2 linked regions of the Catenuloplanes niger genome follow. The protein of the gene in region 2 interacts with the protein of the main gene of each other region in a pairwise test. Links are inferred from orthologs where the notes say so. Each region holds a gene or a part of one and is shown on either strand. Other genes may lie near its edges. The genes, in order: thrS and rplA.

Evidence for each region.
Region 1: the proteins of rplA (region 2) and thrS interact in binary tests that used the Escherichia coli proteins (3 or more experiments, as listed by UniProt). The link is inferred for Catenuloplanes niger from one-to-one orthologs.

Annotation. Positions count from the first base shown.
Region 1 is NZ_JAVDYC010000001.1:5,116,836-5,124,511, reverse strand. Bases 2,869-5,665 are described here. They hold thrS (threonine--tRNA ligase), read right to left. Parts: upstream 4,972-5,665; coding sequence 3,766-4,971; downstream 2,869-3,765. Other genes in these bases: J2S44_RS22745 (NAD(P)H-quinone dehydrogenase), read right to left, coding at 5,404-5,665. Outside these bases: J2S44_RS22770 (hypothetical protein), read right to left, coding at 1-133; J2S44_RS22765 (MarR family transcriptional regulator), read left to right, coding at 239-682; J2S44_RS22760 (ABC transporter ATP-binding protein), read left to right, coding at 682-1,767; J2S44_RS22755 (ABC transporter permease), read left to right, coding at 1,764-2,591; more of J2S44_RS22745, read right to left, coding at 5,666-6,819; J2S44_RS22740 (gamma-glutamylcyclotransferase family protein), read left to right, coding at 6,922-7,380; J2S44_RS22735 (SCO6745 family protein), read right to left, coding at 7,396-7,676. UniProt on the Escherichia coli protein: Catalyzes the attachment of threonine to tRNA(Thr) in a two-step reaction: L-threonine is first activated by ATP to form Thr-AMP and then transferred to the acceptor end of tRNA(Thr). The rate-limiting step is amino acid activation in the presence of tRNA.
Region 2 is NZ_JAVDYC010000001.1:3,620,118-3,627,818, forward strand. What follows is about bases 1,726-4,547. They hold rplA (50S ribosomal protein L1), read right to left. Parts: upstream 3,580-4,547; coding sequence 2,872-3,579; downstream 1,726-2,871. Other genes in these bases: J2S44_RS15755 (mannosyltransferase family protein), read left to right, coding at 1,726-2,801; rplK (50S ribosomal protein L11), read right to left, coding at 3,660-4,091; nusG (transcription termination/antitermination protein NusG), read right to left, coding at 4,288-4,547. Outside these bases: rplL (50S ribosomal protein L7/L12), read right to left, coding at 179-562; rplJ (50S ribosomal protein L10), read right to left, coding at 650-1,195; more of J2S44_RS15755, read left to right, coding at 1,536-1,725; more of nusG, read right to left, coding at 4,548-5,040; preprotein translocase subunit SecE, read right to left, coding at 5,090-5,467; J2S44_RS15785 (MaoC family dehydratase), read right to left, coding at 5,862-6,251; J2S44_RS15790 (FAS1-like dehydratase domain-containing protein), read right to left, coding at 6,257-6,706; rpmG (50S ribosomal protein L33), read right to left, coding at 6,799-6,966; J2S44_RS15810 (putative bifunctional diguanylate cyclase/phosphodiesterase), read right to left, coding at 7,453-7,701. UniProt on the Escherichia coli protein: One of the primary rRNA binding proteins, it binds very close to the 3'-end of the 23S rRNA. Forms part of the L1 stalk. It is often not seen in high-resolution crystal structures, but can be seen in cryo_EM and 3D reconstruction models.

The sequences.
Region 1 (7,676 bases), 1.5 Mb from region 2 along the record:
TGTGGCCCTTGCGCCAGACCTCCGCCTCGGCGGCGGCGCGGGACTCGGGGTGGGTGCCGCCACGCCGGTGGAGGTCGACCACGCGGCGGGCGGTGTTGCGGTCCGTGTCGAGCTGGATCCGTAGCAGCGGCATCGCACCTCCCATACGGTCTGCGACCAATTGCACGCCGCGCGACGACGTACGGTCAATCCGGTTAAGTAGTTTGGCACCTAACTATCAGGGGGCTAAGGTATCCGGGTGGACACCGACCGATTGCACAACGCGCCGCTGGGCAGCCTGCTGGCGCTCGCCGCGCGGCTCGCGCAGCAGCAGTGGGGTGGATACCTGGCCACGCACCACAACCTGACCCCGGCTGGCGTCGCCGTGCTGACCACACTGGGCATGCACGGTGGCGACCTGACCCACAGCCAGGTGGCGCAGGCCTGTTTCTTCAAGCCGGCCACACTCACCGGCATCGTCGACACGCTGGCGAAGTCCGGGCACGTGGCCCGCCGACCAGATCCGGACGACCGGCGCACCATCCGCCTCGCCCTCACCGATTCCGGGCGGCAGGCGCTGGCCGCGATCCGCGCGGTCCGCGAGTTCAACGCGCCGATGACCTCGGTCGACACCGATCCGGCGAAGGCCGCGATCATCCGCGAGTTCCTGCTCGAACTCATCTCCACCCATGGAGGACCCTGATGACCACCACCGCGGTCGAGGTGAAAGACCTCGTCAAGCGATATCCGAAGGCACCGGTCAACGCGGTCGACGGGATCACCTTCGACGTGACGCCCGGCGAGATCTTCGGCCTGCTCGGGCCGAACGGCGCCGGCAAGTCGACCACCATCGGCATCCTGACCACGCGCGTGCGGGCGACCAGCGGCAGCGCGAGCGTGGCCGGCCGGGACGTGATCCGCGACGGGGTCCGGGCGCGCAGCTCGTTCGCGGTGGTGCCGCAGCGCAGCAACCTGGACCGGTCGCTCACCCCCCGGCAGAACCTCACCTTCCACGCGGCCTACCACGGGTTCTCCCGGGCGTACCGGAACGCCCGCGCCGACGAACTGCTGGAGCAGTTCGGGCTGGCCGAGCAGGCGAACAAGAAGCTCGACGCCTACTCGGGCGGCATGGCACAGCGCCTGATGATCGCGCGGTCGATGATGCACGAGCCGGCCGTGCTCTTCCTGGACGAGCCGACCACCGGGCTGGACCCGCAGTCGCGGATCTTCCTGTGGGAGCGGGTCCGCGAGATGCGCGACCGCGGCGTGACCGTGGTGCTGACCACGCACGACATGGACGAGGCCGCGGAGATGTCGGACCGGGTCGGCATCGTCGACCACGGCAGGCTGCTGGCGCTGGACACGCCGGCGGCGCTCACCCGCCGGCTGACCGGGCAGGCGGTGCTGGAGCTGAGCGTGACGCCCGCGCCCGGGGAGTACCCGGAGAAGCTGATCGCCGCGCTCGCCGAGATCGACGGCGTGGCCCGGGGCGAGCAGGTCCCCGGCGCGGGCGCGGCCCCGGCCCCGCCCGCGAGGGCCGCGATGGCCGCGATGGCCACGGCGGCCTCGGCCCGCGGCGGCGGTGGTGGCCGGCCACCCGGCCCGGCCGCGCCGCAGGACGGTGACCCGGTCACCCTGCGGCTCTACCTGGACCGTGCGCCGGCCGGCCTGCTGGGCCCGGTCGTCTCGGTGCTCGACGCGCGCGCGGCCACGCTGGCGAACGTGCAGATCGGCGAACCGAGCCTGGAGGACGTCTTCATCGACCTGACCGGAAGGGGTCTGCGATGACCACGCTGACCGACACCACGCCGACCGGGACCGCACCCGCGGCCGCGCCACGGCCGTCCGCGTTGAGCGCGTTCACCGCGATCCTCTGGCGGGACGTCTTCGTCACCGGCAAGGAGCTGTGGGTCTTCCTCGCGCAGACCGCGCTCCAGCCACTCTTCATGCTCTTCGTCTTCGCGAAGGTGCTCAACGCCGGCGGGTACGTGTCGACGGAGTACTCGCTCCTGCTGCTGCCCGGCATCGTGGCGCTGGCCGCGTTCCTGACCGCGCTGCAGACCGTGTCGTTCCCGTTGATCATGGAGTTCTCGTTCACGATGGAGATCGAGGACCGGCTGCTGGCACCGCTGCCCACCTGGGCGGTCGCGGCCGAGAAGATCGTGCTCGCGATGATCCGTTCGATCGCGTCCGTGGTGATCATGTACCCGATCGGCTTCCTGGTGCTCGGCGACGTGCCGTGGCACACCGCCGGCGTACCGCTGCTGGTCGTGGCCCTGCTCCTGGGCGGCTGGGTGGGCGCGGCGATCGGGCTCACGCTCGGCACGATGGTGCCACCCTCGAAGATCAGCATCGTGTTCGCAGTGATCATGACGCCGCTGATGTTCACCGGCGCCTCCCAGTACCCGTGGAAGTCACTGGAGTCGCTGCCCTGGTTCCAGGTGGTCACGCTGTTCAACCCGCTCACCTACCTGTCCGAGGCGGTCCGGGCCGCGTCGATGCCACAGATCCCGCACATCGCCCCGTGGATCTCCCTGCTCGCGCTGGCCGGCTTCGGCATCGCCTTCACGGCCACCGGCCTCCGCGGCTTCCGCCGCCGCGCCGTGGCGTAACGCCGTGACATAACCCGCGCCGCGTGGCAACCCGCGCGGCGTGGCAATCCGCGCCGCGTGGCAACCCGCGCGGCGTGGCAATCCGCGCCGCGTGGCAACCCGCGCGGCGCGGACCCGCCCGCGAAGCAAGCCGCGCCGTGACCCATGGCAAGCCCCGCGGCACGGCAACCAGGGCCGCGAGGCGAGCCGGACCGCATGGCAAGCCGCGCCGCGAAGCAACCCGCGCCGCGGTGGCGCCGGCCGTGGGTGGGTTGTGCCGGTTGCGGGACCGGATCCGCCCGGCGGTAGCGAACCGCACCGCATGGCAACCCGCGCCGCGAAGCATCGCCGCGCCAGGACGCACGTCTGGCCGCGCGGCGCGGCGCCGCGAGACACGGCACGGCGCGAGACGCGGCCCGAGACGAAACGCGGCCCGAGGCGAAACGCGGCGCAAGACGAGACGCGGCCCGAGACGAAACGGGAGGCAACCGGCGCCGCATGGCAACCGGGCCGCGAGGGAACCCGCGCCGCGAAGCAAGCTGGGCCGTGGCGCATGGCCGGCCACGCGGCATGGCAACCCACGAACCGAACCGAGCCGCGAGGCGTGGCAAGCCGAACCGCGCCGCGTCGGGTGACGGTGGGCCGTGGAAATCGCCGGGATACGGCACTCGCCGGGCGACGACGAGAAATGGCATCCACCGGCACCTCGCACTCGCCGAACGACGGCAAAGCGGCAATGCCGGAACCCGGCACCCATCGGACGACGGCGGGAAGCAACACCACGGAACTCGCACCCACCAGCGAGAAACGGCATTGCGGAACCGCACCCGCCGGGTGACGACGGGAAGCGGCACTGGGCACTCACCGGGTAACGGCGAAAAGCGGCATCCGCCGCCACCGGGCGCCTGGCGGGTCGCGGCGCCCGACGGGTGGCGGCGGACCACAGCACCTCACGGATGGCGCCGGACCACAGCACCCCACGGATGGCGCCGGACCACAGCACCCCACGGATGGCGGCGGGTCGCGGCGGATGCCGCGGCCCGCCGCCGGGGTGTTTCCCGGCCGACCACGCGTCGTGCAGGGAGGAGCCCTGCGACGACCGGTGCCCGCGGGAGCACGCCCGAAGTGACCACGCCGGAAGCGGGAAGACGGCCCTGTCGTTTCGGGCTTTCTCGGTTCGCCGGTCGTGTCGTCCCTAGGCCAGGTGCGGGTTCGCCTCGGTGACGAGGCGGCGCAGTGCCGCGTCGGCCGGCATCGGGGCGAGGCCGGGCCGGTTGCGTGGGCGCAGCGAGACCTCGCCGGATGCCGCCTCGGCCGGGCCGATGATGGCCGCGTACGGCACGCGCTGCTGTGCGGAGCGTCGTACCCGGGACGACACGGAGCCGTCCGCCACCACCTCCGCGCGGAGCCCGGCGTACACCGCCGCGCGGCAGAACTCGCGTGCCGCGTCGTCCTGCGCGGCGGAGATCGGCAGCACCTGGAGCTGGCGGGGGGCGTACCACAGTGGGAACGCCCCCTCGTGCACCTCGATCAGGTACGCGAACAGCCGCTCCATGCTGCCGGCCAGACTGCGGTGGATCATCACCGGTACCTGGCGGGCACCGGCCGCGTCCACGTAGGAGAGGTCGAACCGGGCCGGCTGGTGGAAGTCGAGCTGGACGGTGGAGAGGGTCATCTCCCGGCCGGCCGCGTCCGCCACCTGGATGTCGATCTTCGGCCCGTAGAACGCGGCCTCGCCCGGCTCCGCCACGAACTCCCGCCCGGACGCGCGCAGTACGTCCCGCAGGATCGCCTCGGCGCGGTCCCACATCGCGCCCTCGCCGACGTATTTCGGGCCGTCGCCGCGCAGCGACAGGCGGAAGCCGGCCGGTTTCACGCCGAGCGCCGCGTGCACCTTGTCGATCATGCGCAGCACCAGGTCGACCTCGTCGGCGACCTGTGACAGCGGCGCGAACACGTGCGCGTCGTTGAGCCACATGCCGCGCACCCGGCTGAGCCCGCCGAGCACGCCCGAGCGTTCCGCCCGGTACATGCCGCCCAGTTCCGCGATCCGCAGCGGCAGGTCCCGGTAGGAGCGGCCGCGGGACCGGTAGATCAGCGCGTGGTGCGGGCACGCGGACGGTCTCAGCACGAACTCGTCGTCGGCGGAGAGCGCCATCACCGGGAACATGTCGTCCGCGTAGTGCGGCAGGTGCCCGCTGGTCAGGTACAACTCCTTCTTGCCGAGCGGCGGCGAGTTGACGTGCTGGTACCCGGCGCGCCGTTCCTCCTCGCGCAGGTACTCCTCCACGGCGTGCCGGGCGGCCGCGCCGTCCGGCAGCCACAGCGGCATGCCGGAGCCGGCCAGCGGGTCGGTCGCGAACAGTTCGAGTTCCCGGCCCAGCCTGCGGTGATCGATCATGACAAGACTCCTTCGGGGTACGGCCGAGGCCGCCCGCTCGGAGCAGAGAACGACGCAGGCCCCGGAGCGTGAGCGCCCCGGGGCCTGCGTGTGTCGATCTGCGTCAGCGCAGCAACAGTCGCCGCCGGGGAGAACCCGGCGTCGTCGTCAGCTGGCCGTATCGCATGTGTGCACCGTACCCGTACGGGAGTCGTTTTCCGTAGCCGTTTTCCGGCGGCCGACCGCTGAGCGGGCCGCCGGCACGGGACCTGCCGGCGGCCCCGGCACCGCTCGTCACCGGCCGGCATCGCGAGCGACCGGCTGGGCGGGTGCCGACGCCCGACATCGAGAACGGGGGACCCGATGTCGTGGGCCCCTCTACGGTACGCGCCGCGCGGCTCGCCGAGCGCCATATGGGGACGTTTCGCCCCGGTGAGTCACGGCATAGATCGACTACTCGAGATCGTGCAGCATGAGCTGGCGCGCCGCCTCCGCGACCGACCCGGACAGCGACGGGTAGATCGTGATGGTCTGGGCCAGCTGGTCCACGGTCAGGTTGTTCTCCACCGCGAGCGCGATCTGCTGGATCAGCTCGCTGGCCTTCGGCGCCACCACCACGCCGCCGATCACCTGCCCGCTCGGCCGGCAGAACATCTTCACGAAGCCGTCGTGCAGGTCGTCCATCTTGGCCCGGGCGTTGCCGTTCAGCGGCAGCATCACCTGGCGGGCGGTGACCCGGCCGGAGTCCACCTCGTCCTGCGAGACGCCGACCGTGGCCAGTTCCGGGTCGGTGAAGACGTTCGCCGCCACGGTGCGCAGGCGCAGCGGGCGGACCGCGTCGCCGAGCGCGTGCCACATCGCGATCCGGCCCTGCATCGCGGCCACGCTGGCCAGCGGCAGCACGCCGGTGCAGTCGCCGGCCGCGTAGATGCCGGGCACGTTCGTGCGCGAGGTGCGGTCGACCGTGACGTAGCCACCGCGGGCCACCTCCACGCCGTACTCCTCGAGGCCCAGGTCCTGGGTGTTCGGGATCGAGCCGACCGCCATCAGCGCGTGCGAGCCGAAGACCTCGCGGCCGTCCGCCAGCGTCACCTTGACGCCCTCGCCGCCGCGGATGACCGACTCGGCCCGCGAGTTGTTCAGGATGTTCATGCCGCGGGACCGGAAGACGCGCTCGATCGCCATCGCGGCGTCCGCGTCCTCGTGCGGCATGACCCGGTCCCGGCTGGAGACCAACGTCACGTTAATTCCCATCGCCAGGTAGGCGCTGGCGAACTCCGCACCGGTCACGCCGGACCCGATCACGATCAGGTGGTCCGGCAGTTCCGGCAGGTCGTAGATCTCCCGCCAGGTCAGGATGCGCTCGCCGTCCGGCATCGCGGACGGGAGCTGACGCGGCGTGGCTCCGGTGGCGATCAGAACCGTGCGGGCATCGATTGAATACTCAGCGTCACCATTGTCCGGCGTGACCAGCACCCGGTGGGTGTGACCCAGCGTGTCGTCGCCCAGCCGCGCCCGGCCGGACACCATGGTCACACCCGCCTTGATCAGCTTGTCGTGGATGTCCGACGACTGCGCCAGCGCCAGCCGCTTCACCCGGGCGTGCACGGCGGGTGCGTCCACGGTCACCGCCTCCAGGCCGTCGGAGTCGATGCCGAACTCCTCCGTGTCCCGGAACGCCGTCACCACGCCCGAACTGGCGATGAAGGTCTTCGAGGGTACGCAGTCGAACAGCACGCAGGCACCGCCCGCGCCGTCCTGCTCGACCACCGTCACCTCGGCCCCCAGCTGCGCGGCGACGAGCGCCGCCTCATATCCGGCCGGACCGCCACCGATGATGACGATTCCACCTGCCACCGCACTGCTCATGCCCAGTTCCTCCCGACCACGATCTGGTTTTTCCCCGTAAACCAGATACGACACGCTCGGTCATATTCTCCCCCAACCGTCCGCCGGGCTATCGTCATCGCCGTGCGTCATTACGCCGCGTATGGCTCAAACCTCGACCCAGCCCGCATGCATGCTTACGCTCCGCACTCGCCCATGATCGGGGTCGGGTGGCTGGAGGGGTGGCGGCTGACCTTCGCCGGGGAGGACGTCCTCGGTTGGGAGGGCGCCGTCACCACGGTGGTGGAGTCGCCGGGCGACCGCGTGTTCGTGGCCCTCTACGACGTCGACGAGTTCGACGCCGCCCAACTCGACGAGGTCGAGGGGGTGAACTCCGGCACCTACCGGAAGCTGACCGTGCGGGTCGCCACCCTCGAGGGCGAGGTCACCGCGTGGGTCTACGTGCTCAACGGGTACGAGGGCGGCCTGCCCACCTCGTGGTACCTGACCGAGATCGCGAACGCGGCCCAGGCGGCCGGTGCGCCCGACGACTACGTGGCCGAGCTGCGCGCCCGCCCGACCCGCACCGCCAAACCCGACTGACCGCTCCCCCGCCGGTCAGTCGTCGGGCCAGACGATGGCGGACGCGGACTCCAGCAGGCCGAGCAGTTCCGCGCGCTCGGTCAGGGAAAGCACCTCGTAGGCCTGGCCGGCTATCCGGTCGGTGACCGCGTCCGCCCAGAGCCGCCGCCGGATCAGCGGCGGCACCTTCGGGTAGGGCGGCTGCCAGCCGTACGCCACCGCCCCCGCCTCGCCCTCGGGCCCGGAGATCACCGCCTCCAGCGGGCTCAGACCGCTCACCCGGGCGGCGATCAGGTGCGCCCCGGTGCGGTGCTCGC
Region 2 (7,701 bases):
ACGATGCCGAACAGCATCCCCCCGCGGCGGTACGAACGACCTGCGGCCTTCCTCGCCGGCCACCCGGACACCGCCGCGCCGACGGCCGGCACCGGGGTTCGGGAGTGACACACGCCACTCGCGAACGCCGAAGGCGGGTGCCCCGACCGGGACACCCGCCTTCGCGGAAACGCAGGACTTACTTGAGGGTGACCTTGGCGCCTTCGCCCTCGAGCTTCTCCTTGGCCTTGTCGGCCGTCTCCTTGTTGACCTTCTCGAGGATGGCCTTCGGCGCCGACTCGACGACGTCCTTGGCCTCCTTCAGGCCCAGGCCGGTCAGCTCGCGCACGACCTTGATGACCTGGATCTTCTTGCCACCGTCGGCCTCGAGGACGACGTCGAACTCGTCCTTCTCCTCCGGCGCGTCGGCAACGGCGGCCGGGCCGGCCGGGCCGGCGATCGCGACCGGCGCGGCGGCGGTCACGTCGAAGGTCTCCTCGAACTGCTTCACGAACTCGGAGAGCTCGATCAGCGTCATCTCCTTGAACGCGTCGAGCAGCTCGTCGGTGCTGAGCTTCGCCATGTCGGCGGTCCTTCCTCTTGCTTCTGCAACACGCGAGCGTGCTCGCGGGTCAGGTCTTTGGTTGGGGTCTTACCGAGCGCGAGGGCCTCAGGCGGCCTCCGCGCCCTCCTTCTCACGCTTGTCCTGCAGCGCGGCCACCGTACGGGCGGTCTTGGACAGCGGCGCCTGGAAGAGCGCAGCAGCCTTGCTGAGGTTGGCCTTCATGGCGCCGGCCAGCTTGGCCAGCAGCACCTCACGGGACTCGAGGTCGGCGAGCTTGTTGACCTCGGCGGCCGAGATGGCCTTGCCCTCGAAAACGCCGCCCTTGATGACGAGCGCGGGGTTGGCCTTCGAGAACTCACGAAGGCTCTTCGCCGCCTCGACGGGGTCGCCGGAAACGAAGGCGAGCGCGGTAGGACCGGTGAACAGCGTGTCGAGGCCCGAGATGCCCGCGTCCGTCGCAGCCCGCTTCGCGAGCGTGTTCTTCGCGACCGCGTAGGTGGTCTCGCGACCCAGCGAGCGCCGCAGCTTGGTCAGCTGCGCGACCGTCAGGCCCCGGTACTCGGTGAGCACGGTGGCGCCCGAGTTACGGAAGTGCTCCGTCAGCTCGGCGACGGCAGTGGCCTTGTCGGCCCGAACCGGCTTGTCCGCCATGTCCCTCCCTTCTCGTTGCTTGCGGCTGGTCTGCCCCGAACAACGAGAAAGCCCCGGCGCAGGACAGCGCACGGGGCCGGGCGCGGCACGAAACCGCGGCGGATCCAAAATTCCAGCGCTCGCCCTGCGCGGGTCGCCCGTCGGACGGGACCTTCGGCCGCACCGGGAGGCGCGGCGACCAGCGGTCTATGGGTGAAACTTCGACCAAGAGTAGCGGGCCGTCCCGCCATCGCCAAATCCGGGGACGCGAGAGCCGCTTAGGTTAATTCTTGAGAACTTTTCGCCCCTGAGTCGGACATCCGCTTGCCGTACGCCCCGACTGGCTCCATGATCAGCCGCCGTGCCCGCAGAGACACCCACCCAGCGCACGGCCGAGAACGGCGAGAAGGCCGGCACTCCGAAGGCCGGCACTCCCACATCCGACACGGCGACGCCGCCGGCCGCCCGGCCCGCCGCCCCGACGGCGCCCGAGGGCCCCGGGCAGTCCTGGTGGCCCGCCATCCGGATCGGCGGCGCGGTCTGGGCCTCCTCCTACCTGGCCTGGATCACCGTCACGCTCTTCACGCAGTACGGCCGGCCGCACGGCAACCCGATCGGGTTCGTGGACCTGTTGCGCGGTGGCTGGTGGCGCTACGACGCGATGGTCTTCACCCGCCTCGCGGAGAACGGCTACGGCACCCATCCGGTCGACCCGGCGTTCTTCCCGCTCTACCCGATGCTGGTCCGCGGCGCCGACATGCTGCTGCCCGGCGGCGCGAAGTTCACCGCGATCGGTGTCGCCGCGGTCGCGATGTTCGCCATGTACACGCTGCTCTACCGCCTCACGGAGGTCGAGTTCAGCCCGGCCGTGGCGGTGCGGACCTGCTGGGCGATGGCGGCCTGGCCGGTCGCGTTCTTCCTCGGCATCGGATACAACGCCTCGCTGTTCATCGCGCTGATGCTGGGCGCGGTCTACGCGATGCGCCGCGGGCACTGGTGGGTGGCCGGCGTCCTCGGCGGCTTCGCGTCCGCGACCCGCTCGGTCGGAGTGCTGCTCGCGATCGCGTTCGCCTACGAGTACCTGCGGCAGAACGGCTTCCGCTGGCGCTGGAACGTGCTCGCGGTCGGCCTGATGCCGGGCGGCCTGGTCGCGTACGCCGGCTGGTTGTGGTGGCGGTTCGGCGACCCGCTGCTGTTCCTGGAGGCGCAGAAGCCGTGGGGCCGCGAGCTGGACTGGCCGTGGGCCGGCATCGTCGACGCGGCCGAGGTGGTCGCCACCGCGCCGCTGGCGCAGAACGGCACGCTGCACAACCTGCTCGACCTGGCCGCGGTGCTGGCCCTGATCGGGCTGCTGACGCTCTGCTTCGCCGGGCCCTGGCGGATGCGCCGCGACCAGTGGATGTTGCCGCTGCTCGGCATCGCGTTGCTGCTCTTCGCGATCTCGTTCCCGGCCGGCGAGAACCGCAACCAGTCGCTGATGTCCGCGCCGCGCTTCGCGCTGGAGGTGTTCCCGGCGTTCATCATCCTGGGCCACCTGAAGCTGCCGACGCAGGTCTACGCGACGGTCGCGCTGATGCTCCAGGGCGTCCTGCTGGCCCACTTCACCGCGGGCGGCTGGGTCGGCTGACCGCCGGCCACCCGTACGCACGAAAACGCCCCCGGCCGCGACGGCCGGGGGCGTTTCTCGTCGAGCGGTACTACTCGGCGTTGTCCACGTTCTTCACGATGTTCGGGTCGACCGGGATGCCCGGGCCCATCGTGGTGGTGAAGGTGATCTTCTTCAGGAACTTGCCCTTGGCGGCGGACGGCTTGGCCCGGAGGATCTCGTCCAGCGCAGCGGCGTAGTTCTCCACCAGCTGGGCCTCGGTGAAGGAGGCCTTGCCGATGATCAGGTGGAGGTTGGAGTGCTTGTCCACCCGGAAGGTGATCTTGCCGCCCTTGATCTCCGAGACGGCCTTGGTGACGTCCATGGTCACGGTGCCGGTCTTCGGGTTCGGCATCAGGCCGCGCGGGCCCAGGATCCGCGCGATCCGGCCGATCTTGGCCATCTGGTCGGGCGTCGCGATAGCGGCGTCGAAGTCCAGCCAACCACCCTGGATGCGGGCGACGAGCTCGTCGCTGCCGACGGCGTCGGCACCGGCGGCCTCCGCCTCCTCGGCCTTGGCGCCGGCGGCGAACACGATCACGCGGACCGTCTTGCCCGTGCCGTGCGGGAGGTTGACCGTGCCGCGGACCATCTGGTCCGCCTTGCGCGGGTCGACGCCGAGGCGCATCGCGACCTCGACGGTGGGGTCGAACTTGGTGGCGGTCGTGTCCTTGGCCAGCTTGACCGCCTCGGCCGGGGTGTAGAGCTTCGACTTGTCGATCTGCTCCGAGGCCTTCTTGTATGCCTTGCTCAGTGCCATGTTCGGCGTGCTCCTGTGGTCATTGGCGGGTCACGCCCGTCTGGCGTGCCCTCCCACGGTGGGTGAGACGAGGGGGAAGGTCAGTCCTTGACCGTGATGCCCATCGACCGGGCGGTGCCGGCGATGATCTTCTCGGCCTGCTCGACGTCGTTCGCGTTCAGGTCGGACATCTTCTTCTCGGCGATCTCGCGCAGCTGGGCGCGGCTGACCGAACCGACCTTGGTGGCCTGGGGAACGCCCGAGCCCTTCTGCACACCGGCGGCCTTGAGCAGCAGACGCGCGGCCGGCGGGGTCTTCAGGATGAACGTGAACGACCGGTCCTCGTACACGCTGATCTCGGCCGGGACGATGTCGCCACGGCTCGACTCGGTCTGCGCGTTGTAGGCCTTGACGAACTCCATGATGTTCACACCGTGCTGACCCAGCGCGGGGCCGACCGGCGGCGCCGGGGTGGCCTGGCCCGCCGGCAGCTGCAGCGTGAACGTCTTGACCAGCTTCTTCTTGGGAGGCATGTCTCTTCCTGGGCTTCGAAAGGTGCGGCTTTGTCTTTGACTTCGGCGCATCTGCCGCCGGGAATGCGCCGCTGCCGCCTCGCCTAAGGCGGCACAGTCAAACAACCTGATCATCGGACAAGCGGACACGCCGAAGCGTGCCCGCGGGCCGACGTTCAAGACTAGCGCAGTCCGGGACGCGCCAGTGTGGGACGGGTCAGATCTTCGAGACCTGGTTGAAGTTCAGCTCGACCGGCGTCTCGCGACCGAAGATCGAGACCAGCACCTTGAGCTTCTGCTGGTCGGCGTTGATCTCGCTGATCGTCGCGGGCAGCGAGGCGAAGGCACCATCGGTGACGGTGACGGAGTCGCCCTCCTCGAAGTCGAGGACCTTGACCTCCACCTTGGCCTTCTTCTCCTCCTTCTCCACCGCGGGCGCCAGCCACTTCAGCACCTCGTCGAGGGAGAGCGGAGCGGGGCGGTCGGCCCGGTCGGTCGCACCGACGAAGCCGGTGACGCCCGGGGTGTTCCGGACACAGGAGTACGACTCCGGCGTGAGCTCCAGCCGGACCAGGATGTAGCCGGGGAAGACCTTCGCGCTGACCTGCTGGCGCTTGCCGTTCTTGACCTCGACCTCCTCGCGGACCGGGACCTCCACCTGGTAGATGTAGTCCTCCATGTCCAGCGAGGTGATGCGGGTCTCGAGGTTGGTCTTGACCTTGTTCTCGTAGCCGGCGTACGAGTGCACCACGTACCAGTCGCCGGGCGCGTAACGCAGCTTCTGCCGCAGCTCCGCGACCGGGTCGTAGTCCTCGTCGTCCTCCGCCGGGGCGGCCGCGACCGGCGCGGTCTCGACCTCCGGCTCGCTGGCGGCCTCGGCCGACTCGTCGTCGGCCGCGGCGAGCTCGCCATTGGCCGTGGCGATCGACGACTGCTCGTCGACGCCGTCGGTCTCGTCGTACTCAGGCACGCTTGCTCACTTCCATAAACAAATCGAACTCGGCCGGACCGGTCGCGGCTCAGCCGAAGATGGCCAGGATGCCCTTGGCGAAGCCGAAGTCCAGCAGGGCCACGATCGTCATCATGACCGCGACGAACACGATCACAACGGCGGTGTAGGTCAGCAGCTCGTTCCGCGTCGGCCAGATGACCTTACGAAGCTCGGCCACGACCTCGCGGAAGAACCGGCCGAGTCGCGCGAACGGGCCGCGGCCGGGCTTCTTCTCCTTGGAGGGGCTGTCGGCCGCCTCGGTCTTGGCCTTGGACAGCGTGGCGGTGCCGCCACGCGAGACGGGCTCGTCCGCGACGTCATCCTCGTCCTCGACGGCGTCCTCGAACGTCTCGTCGTTCAGGTTGTCGTCGGCGGGGTCCTCGCCGCGTCGCTTCCTCTCGGCCACTTCGCCCTCTTCCATCGCGGGGTCGTTGGTCAGACGCAAACGCATGAACGTTGACGCCCTTACACGCCCGCCGCCCGACGGTCCGGGTTGCGGCGGCGGATCCGGCTGACACCGCCCGGGCTGACACCGCGGCCGATCCTCGGCGAAGTTGCCGCACACCACCACCACGGGATCAACGCTGTTAACCAGCGCAATCCCCGGGCCGGTTAGGCCTTAGGCGCAGGGGTGACAGGACTTGAACCTGCAGCCTGCGGTTTTGGAGACCGCTGCTCTGCCAATTGAGCTACACCCCTTTGAGGAAGTCACGAGCCGTGACTACCCCACGGCGCACCAGTGTACGGGTAGCCGGCGGACTTTCCCAACCGGCCACCCCCATAACTGGCGCGCCACCCCCTCAGGGGCGCTTGATAACGGCCTTGGCCTGGGCCAACACCTTCACGCCGGCGCAGGTCGCGGTCAGGTCGAGCCGCACCAGGCCCGGGTCGTCCGTGTCCTTCGCCACCGCGGAGACCTCGACCTCGGTTCCCTCCTCGGTGTCCGGCACCTCGACCGGGCGGGTGAAGCGGACGCCGTACTCGACGATCGCGTCCGGGCGGCCGGCCCACGTGGTGACCGCGCGGCCGACCAGCGCCATGGTGAGCATGCCGTGCGCGATCACGCCCGGCAGGCCGACCTTGGCCGCGAAGCTCTCGCTCCAGTGGATCGGGTTGAAGTCGCCGGAGGCGCCCGCGTACCGCACGAGGTCGGCCCGGGTCACCCGGTAGCGCTGCGTGGGAAGCTCCATCGTGCTCAACCCTCCTCGCCGCGGACCACGAACATGGTCCAGACCGTGACGACCGCCTCGCCCGCGCTGGTGCTGATCTCGCTGCGGGTGGTCAGGAAGTCGTGTCCGCCGCGCGCGTTGATGCTCTCGATCGAGTTCACGCACACCAGCTCGTCCCCGGCGGTCACCGGACGGCGGTAGGCGAAGCGCTGGTCGCCGTGGACCACCCGGCTGTAGTCGACGCCGAGCGCCGGGTCCTCGACGATCTGGCGGCTCGTGGCCATGCTCAGCACCATCGGGAACGTCGGCGGCGCGATCACGTCCGGGTGGCCGAGCGCACGCGCGGCCTCCGGGTCGTGATAGGCCGCGTCCTCGGCGCCGATCGCGGTCGCGAACTCACGGATCTTCTCGCGCCCCACCTGGTAGGGCGCGCTGGGCGGGTAGCTGCGCCCGGTAAACGACTGGTCCAACCCCATGGGCGGACACCCTACCGGCCCGCCGGACGCACTCAGGGCGCCCCCGGATCACCGGGGACGCCCTGAGGATGCGTGTGTCTGCCGCGACCGGGTCAGCGGGTCTCGCGGTGGAGCGTGTGCTTGCCGTCCCGGGGGCAGAACTTCTTCAGCTCGACGCGGTCCGGGTCGTTACGGCGGTTCTTACGCGTGATGTAGTTGCGCTCCTTGCACTCCACACACGCCAAGGTGATCTTGGGACGGACGTCGGTCGCCTTAGCCACGGCGGGGTGCCTTCCTCGAAACGCGGGGTGAAAATCCCTACGACCTGAATACTACGACGTACCAGCGTAGGAGATTGACCACGCGGTACGCAAAGTGGGGGCCGACGTGGTGCACCCCCGGACCGGGGATCAGGACCCCGGACGTAAGTAGCGGTGGCCGGACTTGAACCGGCGACACAGCGATTATGAGCCGCTTGCTCTGCCATCTGAGCTACACCGCCGCGATCCAGGCCGCGTGCCCGCGTGGGCAGGCAAAGCCTGAGGGTCGGTTGTCACTCCGACCGAAGAGCCCCCTTACGGAATCGAACCGTAGACCTTCTCCTTACCATGGAGACGCTCTGCCGACTGAGCTAAGGGGGCCTACCCGCCTGGGAACTTGTCGCTCCCGTGACGTGCAGGCATAAGCGTACACGGCCACTTTCGCCAGGCGAAATCGGATACCCCTCGGCGCGTCGCACCTCGCGAATACGCAGGTCAGGGACGGTTTCAGGGCACCGCGCGGAGTCGGCGGAACTCGCCGGACGGGGTCGCCTCCACCTCGGTCTGCGCCCAGTACCAGGCCTCCAGCCGCTCGTACGGCAGCGGCCGGCTGAACAGGAAGCCCTGCCCGATCTCGCACCCCATGTCGGTGAGCAGATCCAGCGCCAGCTCGCTCTCCACGCCCTCGGCCACCGCGCTGAGCCCGAACTGGCGGGCCAGCATCACGGCCGCCCGCACCACCGCCAGGTCGCCCGG